Regions from separate parts of the Pontibacillus sp. HN14 genome, predicted to be linked through region 1. Evidence: a T-box and tRNA genes for the amino acid it is inferred to sense, from the RefSeq annotation. Region 1 holds a T-box; the other holds one or more tRNA genes.
The links. A T-box is a leader RNA that pairs with one kind of tRNA and senses whether it is charged. The one in region 1 lies ahead of LQ226_RS08320 (valine--tRNA ligase), so its partner is inferred to be a tRNA-Val.
Positions count from the first base shown of each region.

Region 2: it has a tRNA-Val gene. The T-box ahead of LQ226_RS08320 (valine--tRNA ligase) is inferred to sense a tRNA for this amino acid. The anticodon was not compared.

Region 1 is NZ_JAJOLR010000001.1:1,598,768-1,611,466, forward strand. Features, by position in the region: gene LQ226_RS08315 (ATP-grasp domain-containing protein) at 1-808, shown strand, start outside; gene LQ226_RS08320 (valine--tRNA ligase) at 832-3,474, opposite strand; T-box leader at 3,541-3,765, opposite strand; gene LQ226_RS08325 (hypothetical protein) at 3,897-4,085, shown strand; gene LQ226_RS08330 (phosphotransferase) at 4,082-5,101, opposite strand; gene spoVID (stage VI sporulation protein D) at 5,200-6,216, opposite strand; gene hemL (glutamate-1-semialdehyde 2,1-aminomutase) at 6,369-7,652, opposite strand; gene hemB (porphobilinogen synthase) at 7,674-8,654, opposite strand; gene LQ226_RS08350 (uroporphyrinogen-III synthase) at 8,654-9,433, opposite strand; gene hemC (hydroxymethylbilane synthase) at 9,433-10,362, opposite strand; gene LQ226_RS08360 (cytochrome c biogenesis protein) at 10,384-11,202, opposite strand; gene hemA (glutamyl-tRNA reductase) at 11,218-12,588, opposite strand.
Region 2 is NZ_JAJOLR010000003.1:306,662-319,360, reverse strand. Features, by position in the region: gene LQ226_RS12825 (ThiF family adenylyltransferase) at 1-159, shown strand, start outside; gene LQ226_RS12820 (PqqD family protein) at 152-1,339, shown strand; gene LQ226_RS12815 (DUF6944 family repetitive protein) at 1,392-1,922, opposite strand; tRNA gene LQ226_RS12810 (tRNA-Val) at 2,116-2,188, shown strand; gene LQ226_RS12805 (AI-2E family transporter) at 2,300-3,448, shown strand; gene LQ226_RS21195 (DUF2268 domain-containing putative Zn-dependent protease) at 3,690-4,727, opposite strand; gene LQ226_RS12795 (DUF3997 domain-containing protein) at 4,963-5,403, shown strand; gene LQ226_RS12790 (hypothetical protein) at 5,548-6,102, shown strand; gene LQ226_RS12785 (hypothetical protein) at 6,340-6,723, shown strand; gene LQ226_RS12780 (hypothetical protein) at 6,876-7,376, shown strand; gene nagZ (beta-N-acetylhexosaminidase) at 8,182-9,795, opposite strand; gene LQ226_RS12770 (hypothetical protein) at 9,899-10,084, shown strand; gene LQ226_RS12765 (hypothetical protein) at 10,414-10,863, shown strand; gene LQ226_RS12760 (hypothetical protein) at 11,004-11,735, opposite strand; gene LQ226_RS12755 (aspartyl-phosphate phosphatase Spo0E family protein) at 11,826-12,017, opposite strand; gene LQ226_RS12750 (hypothetical protein) at 12,165-12,353, opposite strand; gene LQ226_RS12745 (nucleoside recognition domain-containing protein) at 12,550-12,699, opposite strand, start outside.

The sequences.
Region 1 (12,699 bases):
CGATTGGATGATGGAAGAGGCTACTTGCGCGGGACTCGACCTCACTTTCGTATCGAAAGAAGACTTAACTATAGGCGTAAAGAACGGAAATTCTGTTGTGCTCTTTCAAGGTAAAGACGTTCCTTTGCCATCGTTCGCCATCATAAGAACAATCGATCCAATGCTTACTCTACAATTAGAAGCATGCGGGATAGAAACGTTCAATTCTTCTAGAATTAGTGAAATCTGTAACGATAAAGCGAAAACCCACCAGTATCTGGCCCCTCACTCTATTCCGATGATGGATACGTTCTTTATAAAGGGAGCTGATTTCCCGCCAGCGAATCCTCCACTCCCTTACCCATACATCGTTAAAAGGGTTGATTCAAGAGGAGGGAGAGATGTTCATTGGATCGATTCAATAAAGCGTGCCACAGAGCTCGCCGATCGCCTTAAAGAGCATAACCTGATCCTTCAACAACCAGCTCCTGTACTCGGGAAGGACTTACGCGTATTTGTCGTGGGAGATGAGATTGTAGCAGCTATTCTGCGAGAAAGTAACTCTGACTTTAAGGCCAACTATACACTCGGAGGATCTGCCAGACTGTATTCATTATCAGACGAAGAAAAGAATCACATACACCGGATTATGAAGCTTTTTTCATTTGGGATGGTCGGGATTGACTTCTTATTTGATGAAGAAGGCAATCTCTTATTGAATGAAATCGAAGATGTGGTTGGCAGCCGAACGCTAAGTGCAAAGAGCTCCATTAACATTGTGGAGAAATATATGAATCATATCGCCCATGTACTAAAAAACTCCGTCTAGCTTAGCTAGACGGAGTTTTTTCATTAGGACTGTAGTTCTTTAATACGAGCATCAACTTTATCGCGTTTGTCGATATAGTCCTGTTCTTTATCACGCTCAGCTTGAACAATGTGTTCAGGAGCTTTGTTTACGAATTTATCGTTTGAGAGCTTCTTCTGTACAAGCTGTACTTCAGAATCCCACTTCTCGCGTTCTTTTTTCAGACGAGCAATTTCTTCTTCAATATCGATCAAGCCTTCAAGCGGCAGATACAGTTCAGCACCTGTGATAACGGCTGACATTGCTTTGTCAGGTGCAGTCAGGTTCGCATCAATGATAAGCTCGCTTGGGTTACAGAAACGATCTAAATAATGACGGTTCTCTTCTAACTGGTTCGCGATCTCTTCTGTGTTCGCTTTAATCATCAGCTGAATTTGTTTAGACATTGGTGTGTCTACTTCAGCGCGGATGTTACGAACAGAGCGAATGATGGCTACTAGCTGTTTCATTTGCTCAGAAGCCTCTTCATGGTGAAGATCCTCGCGTTTCTCAGGCCAGCTTGCTACCGTTATGGACTCGCCCTTAGTCGGAAGTGCTTGCCAGATTTCCTCTGTGATAAATGGCATGAATGGATGAAGCATGCGCATTGTGTTATCTAATACGTACGCAAGGATTGAGCGAGTGGTTTTCTTCTTCGCTTCGTCCTCTCCGTATAGTGGAAGCTTCGCCATTTCAATATACCAATCACAGAAGTCATCCCAGATAAAGTTATAAAGGTGACGTCCTGCTTCACCAAACTCATATTTATCTACGTTTCGCGTTACTTGCTCAACGGTTTCATTCAAGCGAGTTAAGATCCAGTGATCCGCTACAGATTTCTCACCTGTAAGGTCGATTTCTTCATACGTAATGCCGTCCATATTCATCAGAGCAAAACGGGAAGCGTTCCAAATCTTATTCGCAAAGTTCCACGTAGACTCTACTTTTTCCCATTGGAAACGAAGGTCCTGGCCTGGAGTTGAACCTGTTGCTAAGAAGTAACGTAAGGAGTCTGCACCGTATTTGTCAATGACATCCATTGGATCAACACCGTTGCCAAGGGATTTACTCATCTTACGTCCTTCCGCATCACGCACAAGGCCGTGGATAAGAACGTCTTTGAATGGGCGACGTTCTGTAAACTCAATGGATTGGAAGATCATACGAGAAACCCAGAAGAAGATAATGTCATACCCTGTTACAAGAACATCTGTTGGGAAGTAACGTTTGTAATCTTCGTTCTCTTCATCAGGCCAGCCCATTGTTGAGAAAGGCCATAATGCAGAGGAGAACCATGTATCAAGAACATCTTCATCTTGTTCCCAGTTCTCAATGTCTTCTGGTTCTTCAAGACCTACGTATACCTCACCAGTTTCTTTATGGTACCAGGCCGGAATACGGTGGCCCCACCATAGTTGACGGGAAATACACCAGTCACGAATGTTTTCCATCCAGTTCAAGTACGTTTTCTCGAAACGATCTGGAACGAAATTAACTTTGTCATTACCTTCTTGAAGCTTGATTGCTTCTTCAGCTAGTGGCTGCATGTTCACAAACCACTGTGTAGATAAGTATGGTTCCACTACCGCGCCACTACGCTCTGAGTGTCCAACAGAATGCATATGCTCTTCAATTTCGAATAAGATTCCGTCCTCTTGAAGATCTTTCACAAGTTGCTTACGACACTCGAAACGATCCATGCCTTGATACTTGCTGGCATTCTCGTTCATCGATCCATCTTCATTCATAACAAGAATACGTTCTAGATTGTGACGATTTCCAATTTCAAAGTCATTTGGATCGTGAGCAGGTGTAATTTTTACCGCTCCGCTACCAAATTCCATGTCCACATAGTCATCGCCTACGATTTCGATTTCGCGACCTACGATTGGAAGCGTAACTTTCTTCCCAATTAGGTGCTTATAACGATCATCTTCAGGGTGAACCGCAACCGCTGTATCTCCAAGCATCGTTTCAGGACGCGTTGTAGCAATTTCGATATGGCCTGATCCGTCCGCTAACGGATATTTCATGTGGTAGAAATGCCCTTGAACATCCTGATAGATGACTTCAATGTCAGATAGGGCCGTTTTGGTCGTCGGGTCCCAGTTGATAATATATTCGCCGCGATAGATATAATCTTTCTCATAAAGCGTTACGAACACTTCACGAACAGCATCCGAAAGGCCATTGTCTAATGTGAAACGCTCGCGAGAATAGTCTAAGCCAAGACCAAGCTTTTCCCATTGCTTACGGATAAAGGTCGCATACTCTTCTTTCCATTCCCAAGACTTCTCAAGGAATTTCTCACGACCAAGGTCATAGCGAGAGGTACCTTGTTCTTTTAGCTTTGCTTCTACTTTAGCCTGTGTCGCAATACCAGCATGGTCCATACCCGGAAGCCATAACACATCATAGCCTTGCATACGTTTTACACGTGTAATGATGTCTTGTAAGGTGGTATCCCATGCGTGGCCAAGGTGTAATTTACCTGTTACGTTTGGGGGCGGGATTACGACCGTGAACGGTTCTTTCGTTTTGTCATCTTTTGCTTCAAAAAATTTGCCATCTACCCAATAATCATAGCGACCTTTCTCAATCGCATTTGGGTCATATTTCGTTGGAAGAGATACTTCATGATTCTCCATACGAGTTCCTCCTTTATCGCCTATACCGGAAAGGGAATGTGCACAAAAAAATCCATTTCATCCTTAGAAAAGGACGAAATGGATTCGCGGTACCACCTTTATTTTATAGACGACTCCTGTCATCTATACACTTCTTACATAACGGAGTATTCTCCGGCCTCTTCTACTATCGGTTTCAAAGAGACAGCATCTGGGGCGACCTTCTGAGCGCAAGGACCTGGAAATCTCTCAGCGAATGATTTCCTCTCTGAAAGGCTTGCGTTTCATACTCTTCCCCTTCACGGCATTTATCGATTTTCTTGTACTTGTTATTTTATCCACATTCCATCTGTTAAGTCAACCTATTTAGTAAAGTTTTTCAGTCACACTGACAGCCTGTGGGGACATATACTAATGAAAAGCAATAAAGGAGGTTATGCCCTGTGGCACGTTTTTATCGTTACAAGCTCCCACCCTGGTGCCGACAATGGTTAATCATCATTGAGCGCTGCGTGTTGCCGATCGCCTTCTTCCAACTCGTGCGGACGCTTCTCTTTCCAACAACCTTTGATGTTTTCCTACTCGGAATCATGATTGGTTTGTATTTCGCTTTTCATCTTGAGTGGATTTAGCCATTCTCTGCTTGTTCTTCCTGATACAAACGCGCCTGCTCGATTTGTTCCTGAACATCTAAGGCATGGCGAAGAACATAGTAAGAACGCTCAAACTTTTGTACAAGAAACGGCTGCCCGATCGCCTGGGAGTCGTTTACATATGATTCAATTTGTCGAATATAAGACTCTGGATTCAATAGAAACAGAGCCAATAAGCACCTCTCACTATTTAAAAGTGGAAGTTGTTCTTCATAATAAGAAAACGTCGAGATAAGCTGATCGACAGGAGCATCATGATAACGAAGAACGTGATAGAAATACGTTGTAATGTCATAGGCAGGATAATACGTTTTGGAACGCTCCCAGTTTAATAGATAGGGCTTTGAATCATCATAAAGAAAATGACTCGGCTTCACATTCCCATGGATCAGGGCTGTCCGGACCTGTTTATCTTCTTCTAAATCATCTAAGAAACGATCACACCAGTCCATACTGATCTCGCACACTTTATCAAGATCTCTGTAATGCGTGCAGATCTGTAATTCAACAGGGGACATGTAGTGATGCTCTTCAAATGTCTGCACCCACTTCGCTAGTGACTCCCTATACTGCTGCAGCTGAGTCTTCCGATTGTTCATTCTCTCTTCATAATCTTCCCGTTTCACCACTTCTGTATGGAGTGTACGCTTATGCATTTTTCCAATCGTCCTATAGAGCTGCTCAAATGGATAAGGCGGGGTATCACGATTCGGCGTATCCATCCAGGGCATCACATAATAAATATGATCCCCATAGGATACATAAAGTTCTTTATTAGCTGCCATATATAAAGGCATAACGTGTTGAAATTGATAATTTTCAATTTGTCGATACGTTTCAAGCCAATGATGGAGCGTACGCTCATCCATTTCTGAACGTTTCACAGCTACGGGACCTACTGGGGTATAGGCTTTCGTAACTTTATCTGAGTATTGTTCCATTTCATAAGCCGTTAATCCATAAAACGATAATACATCCACCACTTCCTGATTCATCTTTGGTTCACTCCCTTCGCCTTAACGAACATTTAAATAACCACCTATATAAAATCCTGCAACGAATGACGTTGCAGGATTTTTAAGATTTTCTCTCATTAAGCTTTAGCTGGTATATAGAGGATCTGCCCAGCACTTACATCCTCGTCTCCTAAATTATTCACACGACTCAGGTGAGTTGGAGGTATTTTGTATTTATGGGCAATCGAGCCTAATGTATCATCTTCTTGAACAATACACATTCTCATTTTGGCGTAGGATTCATCGTGACGCTCAAACATAGATGTTAGATAACGAGCATCCTGAGGCGCTTCTTCCTCACGACTTTCCTCTGAGGATTCTTCTGAAGACTCTTCAAACTCATAGCTTTCCATACTTTCCTCAGATTCCTCTTCATTTTCTTGAGCTTGCTCATCCACCTTGCCAAAGAATTCAGAAAGGGTCTGGGTTTGCTTATACTTCCAGCGACCGCCCTCTTGCTCTTCAAGCTCACCAGCATCCTTGGCATGATCTTGTTCCTCTACCTCAGCTACCACTTCTTCAACCTCTTCTTCGCGTGAATCCATCTCAAGAACTTCTTCCTCTTCCTCCTGATAGGTCACATCAAAGTTGAAAGGTTGGGTATCGACCTCTTCATACGACTCTTCTACCACTTCTTCATATCGTGATTCTTCACTCACTCCATGGATAGCGACGGTAGCATTTAATTTTAATTGACCTTTCTCTGGTAGTTCGTAATCAAAAGAATCAATGCTTACAGTCACATCATCCATCGATTGAATCCGGCTTTTAGGAATCGAGATCTCAACCGGGAACCGGTGATAGAATTCACTCACACCATCATCATGGATGTCTACATTCTCAATAGTCCGCTTAGAAGCATGATCCCGTAAGGAAAGTATTTGATTCTCCTCTTCTTCCCCTTCTTCAGAAGAGCGGAAATACTCACCACCAAGTTCGATGACACCCCTAATTGAAACGGTATCTCCATACTCCTGAATCGATATATCCGGCTCAAGAGAAATGCCCATAAACTCTTCTACTTCCTGTCCTCTTTTAAACCAAAGAGATTCATTTAAGTGAAAGCTAAACACGTTTTGTTCTTCATATGTCAAGCGCTTCTCCTCCCTTCAATGTACACGCATGACCTTTCGAGCGCCTATGTCATTCTAGATATATGAGAGGGAAGAAAAAATTATGCCTAATCGCGCTTTTACAGAGAAAAACCCCCTCATCCTAATACATGATGAGGGGGTCGATTTTATGCCTATAATGAAGCAAAAGCTTTCTTCGTTGCTTCGATTGTTTTCTCAATATCTTCATCGGTGTGCTTCGTGGATAAGAACATCCCTTCAAATTGGGAAGGAGGTAAATAGATGCCTTCTTCAATCATCGCACGGTAATACTGAGCGAAACGATCTGTGTTTGATTTCTTCGCCGTATCGTAATTGGTAACCTCTCCCTCATTAAAGAAGAAAGCGACCATCGAACCTGCGCGGTTGACCGTAAGAGGAATGTTATAAGCTTCCGCAGCCTCTTCAAACCCTTCTACTAAACGATCTACCTTCTTATTAATTTCCTGATAAGAGGTTTCTGTTAACGCATTTAATGTTTCAAAACCTGCTGCCATAGCAAGAGGGTTTCCTGATAATGTACCCGCTTGATAAATCGGACCAGTCGGCGCAATCATCTCCATGATTTCTTTCTTACCGCCATAGGCGCCTACAGGCAGGCCTCCACCAATTACTTTTCCAAGACAAGTTAAATCAGGTGTCACACCATAGTACCCTTGGGCACAGTTATAATCCACGCGGAACCCTGTCATCACTTCATCAAAGATTAGCAAGGAACCATGGTCTTCTGTAATCGTTCTAAGCTCTTGCAGGAACCCTTCATTAGGAGGGACTACACCCATATTTCCGGAGACCGGTTCAACAATAACACCGGCAATATCATCACCGAATTCGTTAAAAGCATAGCGAAGGCTCTCAACGTCATTGTAAGGGACCGTAATGGTGTTCTTAGCAATGCCTTCTGGAACGCCAGGAGAGTCTGGTAAACCAAGTGTCGCCACTCCAGATCCTGCTTTAATCAGCAAGGAATCCCCGTGTCCATGATAGTTTCCTTCGAATTTAAGGATTTTATTTTTACCTGTATAGCCTCTGGCTAAACGAAGAGCACTCATAGTAGCCTCTGTTCCAGAGTTCACCATACGCACCATTTCAATAGACGGTACACGGTCAATAACGAGTTCTGCCAAGTCATTTTCAAGCTTAGTAGGGGCTCCGAAACTTGTCCCAAGATCAGTGATCTCTTTTAATCTTGAAACCACGTTCTCATCGGCGTGGCCTAAGATTAATGGACCGTAACTAAGGACATAATCAATGTACTCATTGCCATCAATATCGTAGATTTTAGAGCCTTTCCCCTTTTCCATGAAGATTGGATCCATGCCAACTGATTTAGAGGCACGGACTGGGGAATTGACTCCACCCGGCATATACTGCACGGCCTTCTGGTATGCTTCCTTCGATTGATTCATCTCACGCATCATGACAACTCCTTTTTCGATTTATGATTCAGACAAGTAACGAGCAACGTCTTTAGCAAAATACGTAATAATTAAATCTGCTCCTGCTCGTTTCATTGATGTTAACTTTTCTAGTACGATTTCTTTTTCATTGACCCAACCATTCTGTGCAGCCGCTTTAATCATGGAATATTCTCCACTTACGTTATAGGCCACTACAGGTAAAGGATAGCGGTCCTTTACTTCTCTCATGATATCCAAATAGGCAAGCGCTGGCTTCACAATAAGGAAGTCTGCTCCTTCTTCCACATCAGACTGAGCCTCACGAATGGCCTCAAGACGATTAGCGGGATCCATTTGGTACGCACGACGATCGCCAAATTGAGGCGAGCTATGAGCCGCATCACGGAACGGTCCGTAAAATGAAGAAGCATATTTCACTGCATAAGACATAATAGGTGTATTTACGAATCCAGCTTCATCTAATCCGCGGCGAATGGCAGCAACAAATCCATCCATCATATTAGAAGGAGCAATGATATCTGCGCCAGCTTTCGCTTGACTCACTGCCGTTTCTACAATTAGTTCAAGAGATTCATCATTCACAATTTCTCCATCACGCACGACACCGCAATGTCCGTGGTCTGTGTACTGGCAAAGACATGTATCCGCTACAACCGTTAAACTTGGCACATCTTCTTTGACCTGACGGATCGCTTTTTGAACAATGCCTGTTTCGCAATAGGCTTGTGAGCCTGTCTCATCTTTTTCATGGGGTACCCCAAAAAGAATGACAGAACGAATGCCTAAGTCTTCTAATTCTTGCATCTCAGCCGTTAAATAATCCAGGGAAACTTGATACACACCTGGCATCGAGGATACTTCATTCTTTATGTTTTCCCCTTCTACTACAAATATCGGAAAAATTAAATCCTCTTTATTTAAATGGGTCTCACGTACTAATGAACGCATGGATTCAGTTGTACGAAGACGACGATGACGTTTAAACTGTAAGTCTTTCATTAATCATCTATTCCTTTCTCATGAAAATATCTCTCTAGCGCTTCACACATGCCCTCCACCGTTTGATGCTCGGGTACGCATCGCCGAGTAAACCCAGCTTGTTCAGCTTCCTTCTCTGTAGTGGAACCAATACACAGGCACAATGTCGAGCGCACATGCTCGAACAAGGAAGGTTTAAGAAGTTGGGTAAAAGCTTGTACAGTTGAAGGGCTCGTAAAGGTTAAGGCATCTAATTGATTGTTTTGTATTGCTTTATTTAAAGCCTCTTCCATTTTAACATTTACACGCGTCTCATACATAATTGCTGTTTCTACATCATAGTAGGGTTGAATGATCTCAACGACCTTCTGACGGGCTAAATTACCCTGAACAACTAAAACTGGTCCACTGCCCTTTTCTTGTAAGAAAGCCGCACCGAGCGCTTCCCCTGTATATGTATCAGGCATGAAATGGGGACTCAGATCATAATCAGCTAATGCCTTGGCTGTTTTCATTCCTACTGTCGCAATCTGCTTATCTTTAAAGGCATGCTTTGGAATATGGTAACGCTCACATAACTCCATAAAAAAATGAACGCCGTTCGAACTCGTAAATAGAAGCCAGTTAAACGTGTGTAGGCGCTCTAATACTCTTCTATTCTCCTCAGAGGGAACACTTGTAAAATAAAGAAGCGGAATTTCGATTGAAATCCCGCTCTTTTGTTCAATACACCTTGTAAAAGAAGCCGCTTGCTCCGAAGCTCGTGTTACAAGAATCTTTCTCCCTTTTAAAGGATCCATTACTGATCGAGCTCTTCTCTTACAGTCTCAATAATCTCCGCTCCACCGCGGGCTTTGATCTTATCTGCTGCTTCTCGCCCAACTTCATAAGGGTCCTGACCGCGAACTTCTTCTTTTAGGATCGTTTCCCCATCTGGAGTACCGACCATAGCCGTTAGGATAATGTCGTCTCCTTCTAAGTAAGCGTAACCGCCAATCGGAACCTGGCAGCCCCCATTTAATAAATCTAAGAAAGTACGCTCAGCCATAACCGTACGGTGAGTATAAGCGTGATTCAGCTGATCCATTAGATCACGGATTTCCTGATCGTCTTCCCGGCATTCAATCGCAAGTGCCCCTTGGCCAACAGCCGGCACACAAACATCTGGCTCTAAATATTCAGTGATGACATCATCAGACCAACCCATACGTTTAAGACCTGCTGTAGCAAGGACGATCGCATCGAAATCTTCTTCTTTTAACTTACGTAGTCGCGTATCAATATTGCCTCGAATGGACTTGATCTGTAAGTCGGGTCTTGCTGCTAGCACTTGGGCAGCACGACGCAGACTACTTGTCCCAACTATTGACCCTTCAGGAAGATCGCGAAAGGCTACATTATCATTGGCGATATAAGCATCACGGTGGTCTTCACGAATCGGGATACATCCAATCGTTAGCCCTTCAGGCGTTTCAGCTGGCATGTCCTTCATACTGTGAACAGCCATATCAATTTCTTTGTCATACATAGCTTGCTCAATTTCTTTAACAAATAAGCCTTTGCCACCGACCTTAGAGAGGGTAACGTCTAAGATTTGGTCCCCTTTGGTCACAATCTTTTTCACTTCGTATTCATTTTCTGGTGCAATCTCTTTTAATTTCTCAATAACCCAATCGGTCTGGGTTAAAGCCAATTGGCTCTTTCTGCTTCCGATTACGATTTTGCGCATAACAGTTCCTCCTGACAACATTTAAAAGTGAAAATTTGATAGGGAGCTAAACAAGAAGAAATTCACTAATAAGAATAGAAAAGCTCCTGTGTTATAAAAAGCCATCGTTCGGCCTTGATACCCTTTTACAACTCGAAGGAATAAATAGACAAGATAAATAAGTAACATCACAAACGAACCTAATGTTTTAGAATCATACCAGTAGAATTCGTCCCCTGACGTATATCCCCATACGAGCCCTAGAATAATAGCTATTAATAAGAGCGGCACTCCAAGTATAACAGCTACATAAGAAAACGTATCCAGTTTCCCTAAATCACCTAAGCGTAGCAATCTTTTATTCCACTTCTTTTCCTTGAGCAGTCGATATTGTAATAAGTACATGAATGAGAAAATACAAGAAAATGTAAAAAATCCATAGGAGATGATCGCTAACGTAATGTGCGTTGCCAACAACTCGCTAACCAACCGCATCGCCTTTTCCGTAGCGTCATACTGAGCCCGGGTAAAGATATGAAGCATCATCATAAAGAACCCTAATACATTCGTGAAGAAGATAAAGAAATCAACCCGAAAGAGGCGATTCAGTATAAGTGAAAAGGTCACTAAGATCCATGCGTAAAAGTATAAGCCATCATAGATGGTCACAATTGGAAAATGGGATTCTAATAACGTTTGTCCTAATAAAAAAAAGGTTTGTAAAACCCAAACCATAGAAAGTAACCAGAAGGCAGCGCGGTTTGCCTTCCGGTTATTTTGAATAAAATCTATAAAATACCCGATTAAACTCAGGCAATATATCACAATAATTAGTTCATATAACCATTTAAGATCGAACATAAGGAAATTCCTCTCCTAAGAATTAGCTACATTCGATGCTGGTTGAAAGGATAATTTCCCGTCAGTTTCAAGGATGGCTTGTCTGTTTTTCTCATTTTGCTTTTGAATTTCTTGCTGAACTTCCTCTTCAATACCAAAGATTTGCATGAACATATCAAGGTTCTGATCAGCATTAGGCTGAGCTGAATATTCTTTGGCCTGCAAAATAGGCTGTTTAAGCATTTGGTTAATAATACTTTTTGTATGCTTACTTAAAACCTTCTTTTCTCTCTCTGTTAAATCAGGCATTTTCCGTTCGATACTCTTCATCGTATCTGCCTGAATGGTAAGAGCCTTCTGACGAAGAGCTGAGATTACAGGGACAACCCCTAGCGTCTGTAGCCATTCTTTGAATTCTACGATTTCGCCCTCAATCATCACTTCAATCGCTTCAGCTGCCTCTTTACGAGCTTCCAAGTTCGCATCCACAATTCCTTGAAGGTCGTCGATATCATAAAGGAACACGCTATCCAATTCATCAATAGCTGGATCTAGATCACGAGGGACTGCGATATCAACAAGGAATAACGGAAGTCCTTTCCGTTTCTTATGAGCCGCTTCTAAATGATGCTTGGTTAACACATAGTCACTTGCTCCTGTTGAGCTAATTAGAATATCTGCCTTTTCTAGCACACTGTTTAGCTCACTCATAGGCTTTGCTTCCCCGCGGAATTGTCCGGCCAGCTGCTCCGCCTTTTCAAATGTGCGGTTCATAACCGTGACTTGTTTCACTCCAGAACCATGAAGGTTCTTCGCAGCGAGCTCGCCCATTTTTCCAGCACCTAAAATCACAACATGTTTATTCATTAAGTCGCCAAAGATCTTCTTAGCGAGCTCGACAGCCGCGTAACTAACAGATACAGCGTTTTCCCCAATCTCTGTCTCATTATGGGAACGTTTAGCAAGCGTTACAGCTTGCTTGAACAACTGATTAAAGATCGTCCCTGTTGTACCCGCTTCCTGCGCGCGTAAAAAGGCTTGTTTCATTTGGCCGAGGATTTGTGTTTCTCCTAGTACCATTGAATCCAAACCACATGTCACGCGATACAAGTGCTCAAGTGCTCCATCTGATTCATAAATCGATAAGAAAGGTGAGAAGTCCTCTTTATCAATATTGAACCACTGGGATAGAAATTGTTTGATGTAATAACGACCTGTATGAAGTTGATCGACTACCGCGTAAATCTCCGTACGATTACACGTAGAAATGATCACATTCTCTAGTACGCTTTTCTGTTGATTTAACGCTTCCATGGCTCTAGCCAATTCGTCTTCAGAGAAGGTTACTTTTTCACGTATTTCAACAGGGGCCGTTTTATAATTTAAACCTGCAACTAAAATATGCACACCTTCACCCCCAAAAAAACTCCAAAAATCTACGTACATCTTTATACTCAATACTTTTATTATAACACGAGAACCAAAGTCTCAATTCATAAAAATGTGAACAGTTATTGA
Region 2 (12,699 bases), on a different contig from region 1:
TCTCAGTTAAATACAGAAACGATGGAACTGAAGCAGAGTGATTTTGAATTTACCAGGGTGCCGAATTGCCCTACTTGTAGTCAAGACTACATCGAGGAGATCTCAACCTTAGAAGACCTTATCGAATGCGCGAAGGAAATGAGGGTCGTCCATGGGTAACCTGGTGAAAGAGCATTGTCTCGATTGTACCCACTTATCCATCCAGCAGGACGGGGAGGAGTACACAATTGGCGATCCGGTCATCGGAGAGTTCATTCGTGTGCCAGAGGTAGCGGCAGATGTTGTAAGAGGGTTCGATGGGGAGAAGACGATTGAAGAAGTGAAAGAGAGTGTGGAGGCGAAATACGGTGAAGAAGTCGATGTACTCGATTTTGCTGAAACGCTCCTTGAAATGGGCCTTATACTCAAAATAAATGGTGTTTTATTAAATGAAGAAGTAGATCGTGAGGTAAATCCAGGTCTGCAGAAGGCAGGTAGCATCCTTTTTAGTAAGCCATTTATGGTGCTCTACACCTTGTCTGCCATAGCGGCTATCTTTCTCATTGCTTATTCTCCATCCCTATTCCCGAGCTTTAGAGATGTCTTCTTGTTTGAATCAGTCGGTCTCAGTGCGATGATGATCTTAATCACCATATCGGCTACAACGATTATTCATGAGTTTGCCCATGTACTAGCGGCCAATAGGTTAGGTGTAAAAACAAAGGTTCAGCTAAATTTACGCATGGTCTTCCTTGTGGCAGAAACGGATATGTCAGGACTCTGGTCAAGGGCCAAAAAAGAACGGTATACGCCGTACTTGGCTGGGATGGCTTGGGATGGGGTTATGATTTTAACCTGTCTTTTAATAAAACTTTTCGTGCCAATCGCGTTTATCGCATCCTTTGCCCAGATGGTCACGTTCTTTCTCTTATTTGGGGTCATCAGTCAGTTTGTTATCTTCTTAAGAACGGATATGTACTTCGTGCTGATTAACTGGGTGAACACATCAGCGCTTCATGAGCATAGTCTTGTGTTCTTACAGAAGATCTTCCTTAGTAAACGTCAAGACGAGTGGCAACGTTTAGCCCCTCATGAGAAGAAGCATGCGAAGTGGTTTTCGTTGCTTTATATGTTCGGAGGAGCTGTAGCGACCTTTTTATTCGTTTACTTTCAGATTCTCCCGTCCCTTTACGGGTTGCAGCAGGCGTATGAGAATATTACACAGCATGCGTTAACCAACCTCTATTTCTGGGATGGAATTCTAGTCGTGGTAGCGCTCTTGATTCAAGTAGGGGCTTGGTTAATTGGACTGCGCACAGCGCGAAACGAACGCCAGGCGAATCAGGCGGTCAGTGCTTAACAGAAGGAGGAAGGGGCCGTTTAACCAATCGCTCCTTCCTCTTTATTTATGCTTAAGGGGACTCTGGTAGAGTGGCCAAGAGGGAGAAATATGAGCCGATCGCTTGAACCCAGTTCCCAGTCGTTTCAAGCGTTTGTGCATCTCGCCCTTTTAACTCCTGTCCTTCAGCGATCGCCTGCAGGCTATTCCCGATCATTTGAAGGAGATCTCCGTAAACAGCATAAAGATTAAGTAGTACTCGTTCTTCGTTCAGGTCATCAGCAAGGGACGTCCCACTTCCTAAGGCTTGGAGGAGGTTCCCTTTAATAAGGAGAGTGAGGCTCGTTTCTCTCTGTACAGGGAACAACAATCCGCTCACAACTGTTGAATTCCCTGTGGCTTGAATCATGTTTCCTAGTTTATTTAACGTGAAGGATTCCTCCGTATCAGCAAGGATCGCGCTACCTGTTCCTTGAAGAACATTCCCTGTGACATCGAGATCTTTAGCGAGAGAAGAGGGAAGCTTGAGGGAAGGGGTATTTCCAAGTGCAGCCAAAGTAGTCCCGATCGCAACGACCCAAGCTCCAAACACTTCCTTCTCCATACCCCTCACTCCTTTTATAGTAGTGTAAACAGGAAGGTGTGAAGATGTGACAAGAAGCTCGTAATCTATGCATATGCGGAGGTACGCGAGGCTTTATCCCTTGGATAAATAATGAAAAAGGAGTTGACTTTACCTGCTAGATTTCGTATTATAATAAGTGTCTTACCAAGTTGTAAGATTACATATGTCCCAGGATTCTGTAGCTCAGCTGGGAGAGCGCCACCTTGACAGGGTGGAGGTCGCTGGTTCGAGCCCAGTCAGAATCATACGCGAAATCCCTGGAGCCTCTTGGTTCTGGGGATTTTTTATATGAAATAAGGAAGCACCAGAACTGTCCCCGCGCTTCCACATTACTTTTAAAGGAGCTGTATTTAAGGATGGAGGAAAATAGATTTTTGAAACTAATTGGTGGTAAGACCTTTTTTTACATAGTAGCTTTCTTTCTTTTTGTTGGAGTAACCATTTATATATACACTAAAATTTCATTTATCTTTTATCCACTAGCGGTCATTTTATCTACTATAGTACCTCCAATAATCCTGGCATTCGTAGCCTACTATTTATTAAATCCAATTGTAGATTTGCTCGAGAGGTTAAGGATTAAAAGAATTTGGGGAGTCATCATTCTTATTCTAGGCTTTAGTGGTGCTTTAACTGGAATGATCTTGTTAACTGCTCCATCTATCGAAGCGCAGATCAAAGATTTAGTTCAAACCTTCCCTGATTATCTAAAACAGCTAGGAGATACGGTGACTCAATGGGTACAAAGTTCATTTTTAGGTCCATATTATGATGATGGTTATAACTGGGTAATGGAAAGGTTAAGTGAATTGCCACAATTAATTGGAACTTATATTTCTAATGGTTTTCAAGGGGTACAGAATGTCGCTAGTACGATTACAAATACGATTGTGTCCATTGTAACCTTTCCATTTATCTTATTTTTCTTATTAAAGGATGGTAAAAGGTTTCAACGTTTTGTCATTAAATTATTTCCGCCGAAATTTAGAGATGATACGAAACAAATCTTAACTAATATTGATATTCAAGTTGGGTCCTATATCCAAGGGCAGATTATTGTCGCTACTGTGATTGGCATTCTATTATTCATTGGTTACCTGATCATAGGTCTTGATTATGCATTTACATTAGCCATTATTGCCGCAGTCACAAGTGTTGTACCCTATTTAGGACCAACAATTGCAATTATTCCAGCTGCTATCATTGCCATTGTTAGCTCCCCATTTATGTTTATAAAGCTAGTCATTGTATGGATCGCAGTCCAATTTTTAGAAGGGAATTTCGTTTCTCCGAATATCATGGGTAGAACTATGAAAATTCATCCATTAACGATCATCCTTGTTTTAATGGTTGCGGGTAATTTATTTGGTGTTGTCGGTGTGATTCTTGGTATTCCGGGCTATGCAATCGTAAAGGTAATTGGTTCTTATCTTTTCTATAAGTTTAAGCAACGATATAACCAGTATTACGGGGAAGACCGTGGATATTATGAAATGGAAGAGTAAGTATGGTTTTTAGTAGAACCTTCCCCGTGCTTTCGGAAAGAAAAAAGAAAGAGCCTTATAAATAGGCTCTTTTTTGTAAATTAAAAATCAAATTATTATTCATGATTTTCGTTTATAGTATACTTAGCAAAAGTTCCTCGTAACAGACTTAAGAGCAGTAATTATTGGTCACAGAATGGTCACGCCATAGTGACCAAAAGTATTATAATAATTGTCTGAAACCATGATTCATCCATTAAAATCATTCGTTCTTTACTTTATTCGCATATTTTGTTTGGTTAATGATCTCAATAGGATCCATACTACTCCAATCTTCCACAGATACATTTGGATTCCTGCTAATGAAATCCTGCATAATCTCATATCCTAGTCTATAAGCGGACTTCTTTGGTATCATACTGTTACCTGTCTCTACAAATTCATTAAAAACGTTACGATCATTAGTTTGTCTATTTTTTATGGCCCACTCCCATATGGCATCAACTTCACGAGCTGTCAATTCCTTCGTCCATTCTGGTTTCTGCTCTGGGTATAGCATTTGGGCAAAAGTATCTGCTTCCCCTTCCCTTAATGAGTAGATGATTAAATCAGGTTGTTGTGGTTGGCTTGAGCTATAGTGCGCTGTGTGCTGATATTCATGAGCTGTTATATATTTGATGTGATCATCGTTATCTTTTAGGTACTCAGGGTTTATAAACAACATAATGACGTTTGAGCTAGCAAGGCCATATGCTCCATCCATCTCCCTCATAAAATTAAGATAGTTTGGATTAAAAGGAATTAAATAAACGTTTGTTGTTGAGCCAACGGGTAACATTTTAGAAGATTTCTCTAAAGAATCTTTGACTAAGCTTAAAATATGATCGTATTCTTTATCTAGCATTTGAACATCGTCTTTTATTTTACTAGCATTCCGAGGGGGCTCAAATTGTGGTTCATATTCTAAAAAAACGCCTCTTTCCTCCCCGAAAGCTTCCTCACGAAATGGCTGTAAAACCTTGGAGGAAAACGTTTCTGATCGGCTGTCCAACGGGTTTTGTTCCATGTGATCAGCATACTTATAATAAGAGTCCAGCAAAGGGATGAATTTAAAATGCTGATTTTCCACACTGAATTCTGAGATAGTTGTGTTTTTAATAGGGGACGTTTCTTTTTCGGTTACTTCCTTAGTGTTTTCTGTTGAGTCTAGTACAACGGGCTGGTTCTCTTCATGTGATTCTTCACATCCTGTTAAAATGGATAAAAACACTATAAACGCTACAAAATATAATTTTTTCACAAAAGGCCTCCTTGCCTAAAAAGGGCGGGAGCATAAGGATTGTCCTTTTGCTCCTCCGACTTTCAGAATATTCCTTACATATGTACTGTAATAGTTAAATGCTTGTAAATGAATGAATTCTATATAATACCTTTATTTTCCTTTTTATTCTAGCGAATGCAGTGGGGCTTACTTAAGAACCGGATTTCTGGTAATATGTGTATGATTAAAAGGTATTGCTTGTTAGGAGATTATTATGAGGTTTAGATTACTTGTCACCACTACCATAATGGTAACTTTACTACTCTCAGGGTGTAGTGGGGAGTTAAAGTTCGGGCCCGGTATGCAGGACTTTGATAGGGAACTACCTAATGATTTTAGATTGTTTAAAGCTAGTGCCCATGAAATGATGATTGTTCCGAAAGAAGGTACATTCGAAGAAAATAACACAATACCTTCTAAAGTGATAAAGCTTGGGTGGAATAAGAATTATATCATTGCAGTTCAACACCCACTTAAAGAAAATCCAGAGAAGAATAATGGTGTTGAAATCCCTGATAAGAAAGTAGAGAATTATTGGATTATTAAACCGAGCAAAGAAATAGTAGGACCGTTATCTAAAAAGGAATTTACTCGGTATAAGGATAAATTTGAATTAGGGGATTTGGAACTTAAAAAAATAAGTGAATATGATTGATAGTTGATGTGAAGTGATTATACCAGTATTTCTGAATAACCTTGATTTTGAATACCTTGAAGCACAGGGGCAGTTCCTGTGCTTCTTTCTCTTTAAATGGATTCCCACGCTTCAAGTGTATACAAAAAAATAGGAGTGTTAGCAATGATCAAAATTTCGGGAAATAAAAAGATAGTTACATATCTTGGGGCTTTCCTCTTACTTGCCGTTGTTATTATTGTTTATCAATACTATAGTTATAGCTCAAAAATTAATGAGTATAAAGAGTATATTGAAGATAGTAGTGTGAAGGAGATTGAAATAGGTTTTGCTACATTTTTTGGGTATACAAAGGTCTATGAGAATGTGTTAAGCCAAGACGCAAGACAAGAATATTATAATGAAGCCTTAAGACATTCATATTTTTTAGAAAGTTATTTTAATCGTTATGAGGAGTATATAAGCAACTCTCCTTATTATCAGGGAAATGTAGATACTAAAAATATAAGGACGTTTATAAAGAAAATTCAAGAGAATCTTAAATTATATAAAAACAATGAATACAAATTAACTCCTGATTTAAAGAAAGCTATAGAATCCGACATAGGTGTATTGAACAAAATACAAGTTCAAACCAAAATCCCGCATTCAGATCTCAGTATAGAGAATGTAGGGCAAAAGCTTAGGACTCTAGAAGATGCGCTGCCATATGGGGGATAGAAGGGGAGTTACTTGTCTCTCCACCCTATAAAGCTTTAACTCTTAGCCAATAAATCTAGTTATTCTTCCTCACTGGGGCTAATATTCTCCTGTGGCGAATCACCAAACTTATCTCCAATAGAAATCATGTCACTACTATCTTGGTGTCGTATATTTACTAAAACAGTAAAGTAACTCTACAATTAATTGAGAATTAGATGAAAATAATGGAAAATAATTTACAAATGATGTTCTGTCGTGTATTTTGTAACTGTAATCGATTACAAAATAGCGGAGGTGGAGGACTTGTTCCGAAACCACTTTTTATTCATAGTTTTACTTTTGATTATCATTTCAGGTTGTAGCGATCATCCCTCTCAGAAAAAAATCACTAATTATTCTATGTTATTCAAAATCGATAAAAAAGTAGAGGAAAAAAACGATGAAGGTAAGGCAATTTATATAATCGAGGGACATAACGCAAAAGATGTTCAGCAGAAGTTTAACATTAAATTAGATAAGAATGTTTGGAACCTAACGAAAGAAGATGATGAGGTTACTTATGGAATCTCGTTTGATATTATGGAGGGTGAAAAATTTGGAGAGCTTGTCCAAATTTATAGAGCTCCTAAGCCGGGTTAGTTAGTAGTGAGTTTTTTGAAAAATTTAAGGGTGTTAGCATGAAAAACAAGATGAGAACGTTCCTTATGGTTAGCGGTATTCTAGTGTTGTGTATCTTAACTGTGTTTTTCTTTATTAGAAGTAATCAATATTCGAACTACCTGGATTATAAGGTGGACTTACATGTAAGTAACATCGTAGATGAAATTAAGTATACCAAGCCATTGTTAGAATATATAAACGCTACAGATAATCCGGATGACTATTCTAAAGAGATATTAAATAGGTCCTTAAACAGCATGTGGGACTCATTAAATGAGTTAAGAATGTTAGTTCTCAAAACAAAAAAAATGGATCATTTAAATATGCATGCATTAAATGAAATGAAATTAAAGCTAACCAAAAATCCAGAAATTTCACACGGAGAGTATAAGGAGCAATATAAGGTTTTGCTAGAATATTTTAATGTGTTGGATGATACAGTGAATGCTGAGTTGGAAAGGTTTGAAGACCTTACATATGAAATAATCTTAATGGATCATAAGATAGAAGGGCATCAGAATAACATTAAAGACAGGAATCCATTTGATCCTAAATTTAAATTTAATGACGACGACTGGTTTGATTTTATTAATGAACTAAGTGAGATCAATGAAAATTTCAATGGGAGATAGGAAGGTGAAATGCTCTAGAACGAAATAAGGAAGCACCAGAACCGTCCCGTGCTTCCTTTAGAAACCTCTTCCCATCATTACGCAGTATGGCCATTACACGAATAAACAAAATTTTGAAACTTTATCCTTTTTAAATCGTTAAATTAATAGAATTGGAAAATGATTCAATGCACATGAATATAAAACAGGGAGGGGAAAGCCCCGTGGCCAGTGGAATGTTTTTATTAATCATTGTATTGACAACAGTTATTATTATAGGTAGACGTAAAAAAAGATAAGGAGGTGCTTGACCCCTGTTAAACAAACTTAGAAGTTGAGGGTAAAGCACTATATTTAAGTTACAGGCGGACGATGATGCATCGTAAGTATAGCACCCTTTGAGGTGCATTTTTTATGCGAAAAGAGCAGTCAGAACATACTGAGTGCTTGTCTTCCATTTTTATCAATATTGATGAAATGCTTTTACAATTGTTGGTAAAATAAGGGGTAAAAAGTGGAAACAATGAAACGTAATGATTACAGAAAAGAATTAAATACAGATGAGGGTACTGAAGCAACGAATTTCTCAAAATGTTTTCTAAAGAACTTAGTGAGCTCAATAAAAATTTCAATGAGTCCTCAAGTTAAAGATAGATATTGTGGTAATTTCCTCCCTGAGTGTTTACTTCTACCTCCGAATGGCCACTAGCCCTCCAATAATTTAAAGAAAAAAGAGATGAGGCCGGCCTGATGCTGACGTCATCTCTTTCTTTGCACGGATCGGTGCTTTTTTCGAATATGCTTGAAGTTAGAATAGCACCAAGCTTTATGGAAGGTACTTGTTTTTTAAATCAATAATTCGCTGAACACTACGGTTCATTCTTGCTTCTGAAATACGACCATCTTTAACGGCTGTTTTAATTGCTTTGATGGCTGCGGTGACATTTTGTTCGTTATGAGCCACTAAGACAATGTCGCTTCCGGCTTGAACGGCTCTAACTGCCGATTCTCCGACTCCATAGTTATTCGCAATTGCGCCCATTGTCATATCATCGGACATGACAACGCCGTTGAAATCTAGTTGATCCCGTAGAATATCGCTAATGACTGTCTCTGACATGGAAGCAGGGTAGGTGGAATCCAGTTGTTTCATTAAGATATGTGCCACCATCACGACATCTGCTCCATTATTTATAGCTTTCTTAAACGGAACAAGTTCTAGTTCTTCCAGTTGAGATAAACTTTTATTCACAGTAGGCAACTCAATATGAGAGTCTACAGATGTATCCCCGTGACCTGGGAAGTGTTTGATTACTGGAATAATGTTCTCGGATTGAATCCCTTTCATCGTCTGGATTCCCATCTCGCTTACAATTGATGCTTGATCGCCATAGGAACGGTCTCCAATTACCGGATTGTCAGGATTGCTGTTCACGTCGAGGACAGGAGCATAATCAAGGTTAAAGCCCATCGAATCTAATTGACGTCCCAATGTTTGACCAATGGAATAGGCGTATGCTGGATCATTTCGATCACCGATGGTTTCGTTAGACGGCGTAGCTTTGACTCCTGGTAGCCTAGCCACTCGGCCTCCTTCTTGATCGACACTGATGAAAAGAGGGAGTTTGTTGATTTGGTTCGCTGCTTTTACTTCATTCACGAAGTTGATCGTTTGTTGTTGTGTCTCTAAGTTGTTGGCATAAAAGATAAAGCCACCAACGTGGTCATCTGTAATAAGCCTTTTATCAGCTGGATTTAAGGAAGTGCCATCAATCCCTGCAATCACCATCTGCCCGATCCTCTCACTTAAAGTGAGATCGCTTACATTTAATCGTTCAGAAACAAATTGCTCTGGAGAAATTATTCGTGCGAGAAATGCAGTGAATTGTTTCCGGTTCAATTCCTCATTAGGATGATAAGTGGCATCTGGATACCCCATGGCAACTCCTACGGAACGGAGGTTTGCAATGGCCTTATAAGCTTGCATATTGGGGCCTACATCTTTGAAGTATTCTAAGCCATCCACTTCACTTGAAACAAATGCTCGATCTAGAAAGATGGCCATATCAGCACGAGTGATAACCTCATCCGGACGGAAAGTACCATCAGGAAAGCCATTAATGATGCCATCTGATGCGAGCGAAGCAACATAGCCACTAGCTCTACCATGGACATCGGGGAATTCAGTCTCCTGCTGGGCTCCATCATAACCTAAAGCTCTGCCAATCATGATGGCGGCCTGGGCCCGGTTGATGTCTCCTTCAGGTTGGAAGGTTCCGTTTGGAAAGCCGTAAATGATCGACTCATTCGTTAAGTACATAATTTCCTTATAGAAGCGATCTTCTTTATGTACATCAGAGAATCCCGAGGCGAACGTAACAGAAGTAAAGGTTCCACCAAACAAAAGAATAAGGACAATAGAGAAAAACAACTTCTTCACCTTACATCCTCCTCTAAATTTAGTAAGTGTGGGTTTGCGATAAGACTAGCACAAGGGGATGGCAATGTAAAAACCCCTGCATATCCTAAAGGGGGAGAGTTATTTGGAAGAAGCATTAAAGTTGGTTCCATCGATTATCCTTCTAAACAGTTTAATGAACATTCGCAGGACCCAATATATGATCAACATATTTATGAATAATGGAATAACTTCTATGGAAAGATTCAGCCAATTAGTCGGCCAAAAGATTAGCAGTTTATTTTGTGGGATCTCGCTAGTGGATAGGTAGGTTATGTAATGAAAAGGGTAGCCAAGCTCATAGTAGAAGGCCCCAGGTTTTTTGGTTAAGGGCATATAAATAGTTAACAAAACCAAAAATAGGCTAATGTATAAAAGTTTTCTTCTATTTTTCATAAAATGCTCTCCTTTTTCTCTGAGCCCTTTGATTTGTTTTTTATATCCAAAAGGTTTTATGAGATTGATTAGCGAACGTGATGATAGCAGAGTTCTTGTATAACCAGAAAGTAATTTAGTAGGTGATTAATTTCTTAGAATCTACTAATCCTGAACCCTTTAGATGCTATCTGAATCATTCATATCTTAATCGGCGGTGAAAATATGGAGTTACTCTTTAAAAAAAGCTTATTAGGAGCTGCGATCGTATTTATCATAAACCATGGTTTATTCCATGTGACATTGCTTGTTACGGGTGGGTTTCCTTCAGGTGAAGCAAATTTTGAAGGAGGGCTGTTTGGCATGTTTTTTAATCTGCGTTCATATTTAATCTTTATCATCCTTAATGCATTAACCTATATAGGTATTCGTCAGCTTTATACTAGATGGCCTATGTGGATGAATGTATTCCTTTTATTTGTAGTTGCAAATGTCTATTTAGATAGATTTACTTTTATGACTATGGCAGTTTTATTTTATTGGTGTAGATATGCGATTGGTTTACTATGTCTGCTCTATATAGATGTCATCATTGAAAAGACTAACACTTTTGTGAAGTGCCTCATCGTATCTCTTCCTCCTATAATGTCCGTGGTAGCCCTGTTTCTGTATTAAGCACTACCTAGACCAACAATATAATAGTAGAATTCCTTTAAGAGACAAGCTGCTTCAATGTGTCAGTAGAAACTATACTAAATGTTAACAAACAATGCGGTGATCTTTCTAATAAAAAAAGAGGCAATCATTCTGCCTCTTTACTCACCTCTGATCGTCTTCCCGGCGTCCACAGCCATTTCAATTGTTTCCAAAGGATTATTCTTATTAGAAGTGATTTCATAGACGACATTCTCATTTTGCCATTGTATTTTTGTCTGAGAAGAGTCCCTAAATCCATTTACTTGTATAGCGCCAATTTCTTTTGGTGCAGGAAGATAGTGAGTGTCTAAATAGGTAACAATCTTTTTCGCTAGCTCTTTTTCATCAGAATTTTGCTCTACGGCATACGTTGAATCTGTAGGATAATCGAGTCCGATCCACCAGTTTCCTTCATTCCATGATAGGTACTGATGGCCTGCCCCGGCATCTTGTAAGGCTTCTATATCATGGCCAAGGTCTAAATTCGTTTGTGTCACCTTTTGGTATCCATCGATATACGCTGAAGCTGCTTCTTTCGTTTCGAATTCTTTCATTTTTACGTTCTCAGGTAGAGAAGATGGACTAGCTTGGTCTGACGACTGTTTTTGAGTAGATTCATCCGCACCTTCACTAGTGTTAGTATCCTTTTCAGCGTCTGAGCTTTTCTCTTCTTTATTCTCGTTAGTTGAGGATGATTGTTCCGGATTGGTGTCACCTTGATCTTGCTCTTCTGAATCGGACTGGGTTACTTCTGAGTTCGTGGAATCCGTTTCAGTCTGTTCTTTGTCATTGCATCCTGAAATGATCATCGTCCCTAAGATGAGTGTTGAAAGGATATATCTACTTTTCATGTTAACATCCCCTGTTTTAAAGATCGTCTATCATATGTACCCTATTAAAAGAAGAGTAAAGTGAAAAGGTAAATAAAAAATCGAGTCATCCTAATGACTCGAAATGTTCGCGTTCCTTTTATTTAGGTCGTCTAGCTGATTGAGAAGTTCATCTAAATCCTGAGAGATCTTCACAAGTTCGCTATATTCGACTGAATTATTAAAAGCCACATACATTTTTTCTCTAATCTTTTCAATCTTATGTTCCAGACATTCAATCGTATTCATAAAAGTTGCTTCCACCCTTTATCCTCCGGTCATTAACCAAAATTTAGAAAATATCTATTGGTCTTGTACCCCTTGGTGAAATCATATTAAACGTGTTTTTTGAAAATATTTTTAAAAAGGTGAGGAGGGGGCGTTGGTGTATTGTTCAGCTGAAGGCTTATTTTATGTATGAACCGTGGGTACGTCGATGGGTTCGATATCCCAAAAGTTTTCCCCATCAAGTAATACGCTATTCAGCTTGCCCTTTAAAGGAACGGCATCTTCAACGTGATGAAACAACTTCTCCTGTTGGGTAATAGGGTCTTTCAGTACCTGCTTTGTACCATTAATACTTCTGATTAACCTAAACATGACCCATTCTCTCCCTTCCTTTGTATAAGTTATGTATAATATATTTATACCCCTTTTTGATCATATAGTCAATGACATTTTTACTTCGCACGACTGAAATAGATGATATGGTAGGGCAATGTGCTTTCCATTTTTATTGAATGGTTTTAAATAATAAAAAACTCACTTCCCAATTCGGCAAGTGAGTTTTTTGCTGTTAAACCAATCCAAACCCTCGAACAACCTGTGCAATTATAAACGTAACAATTAGCGCAATGGCAGTCGGTAAAGCAAAGGCGACAAAGGTCCATTTCGGGCTTTTCGTTTCTTTATAAATGTTAATCATAGTTGTGCCACATGGGTAGTG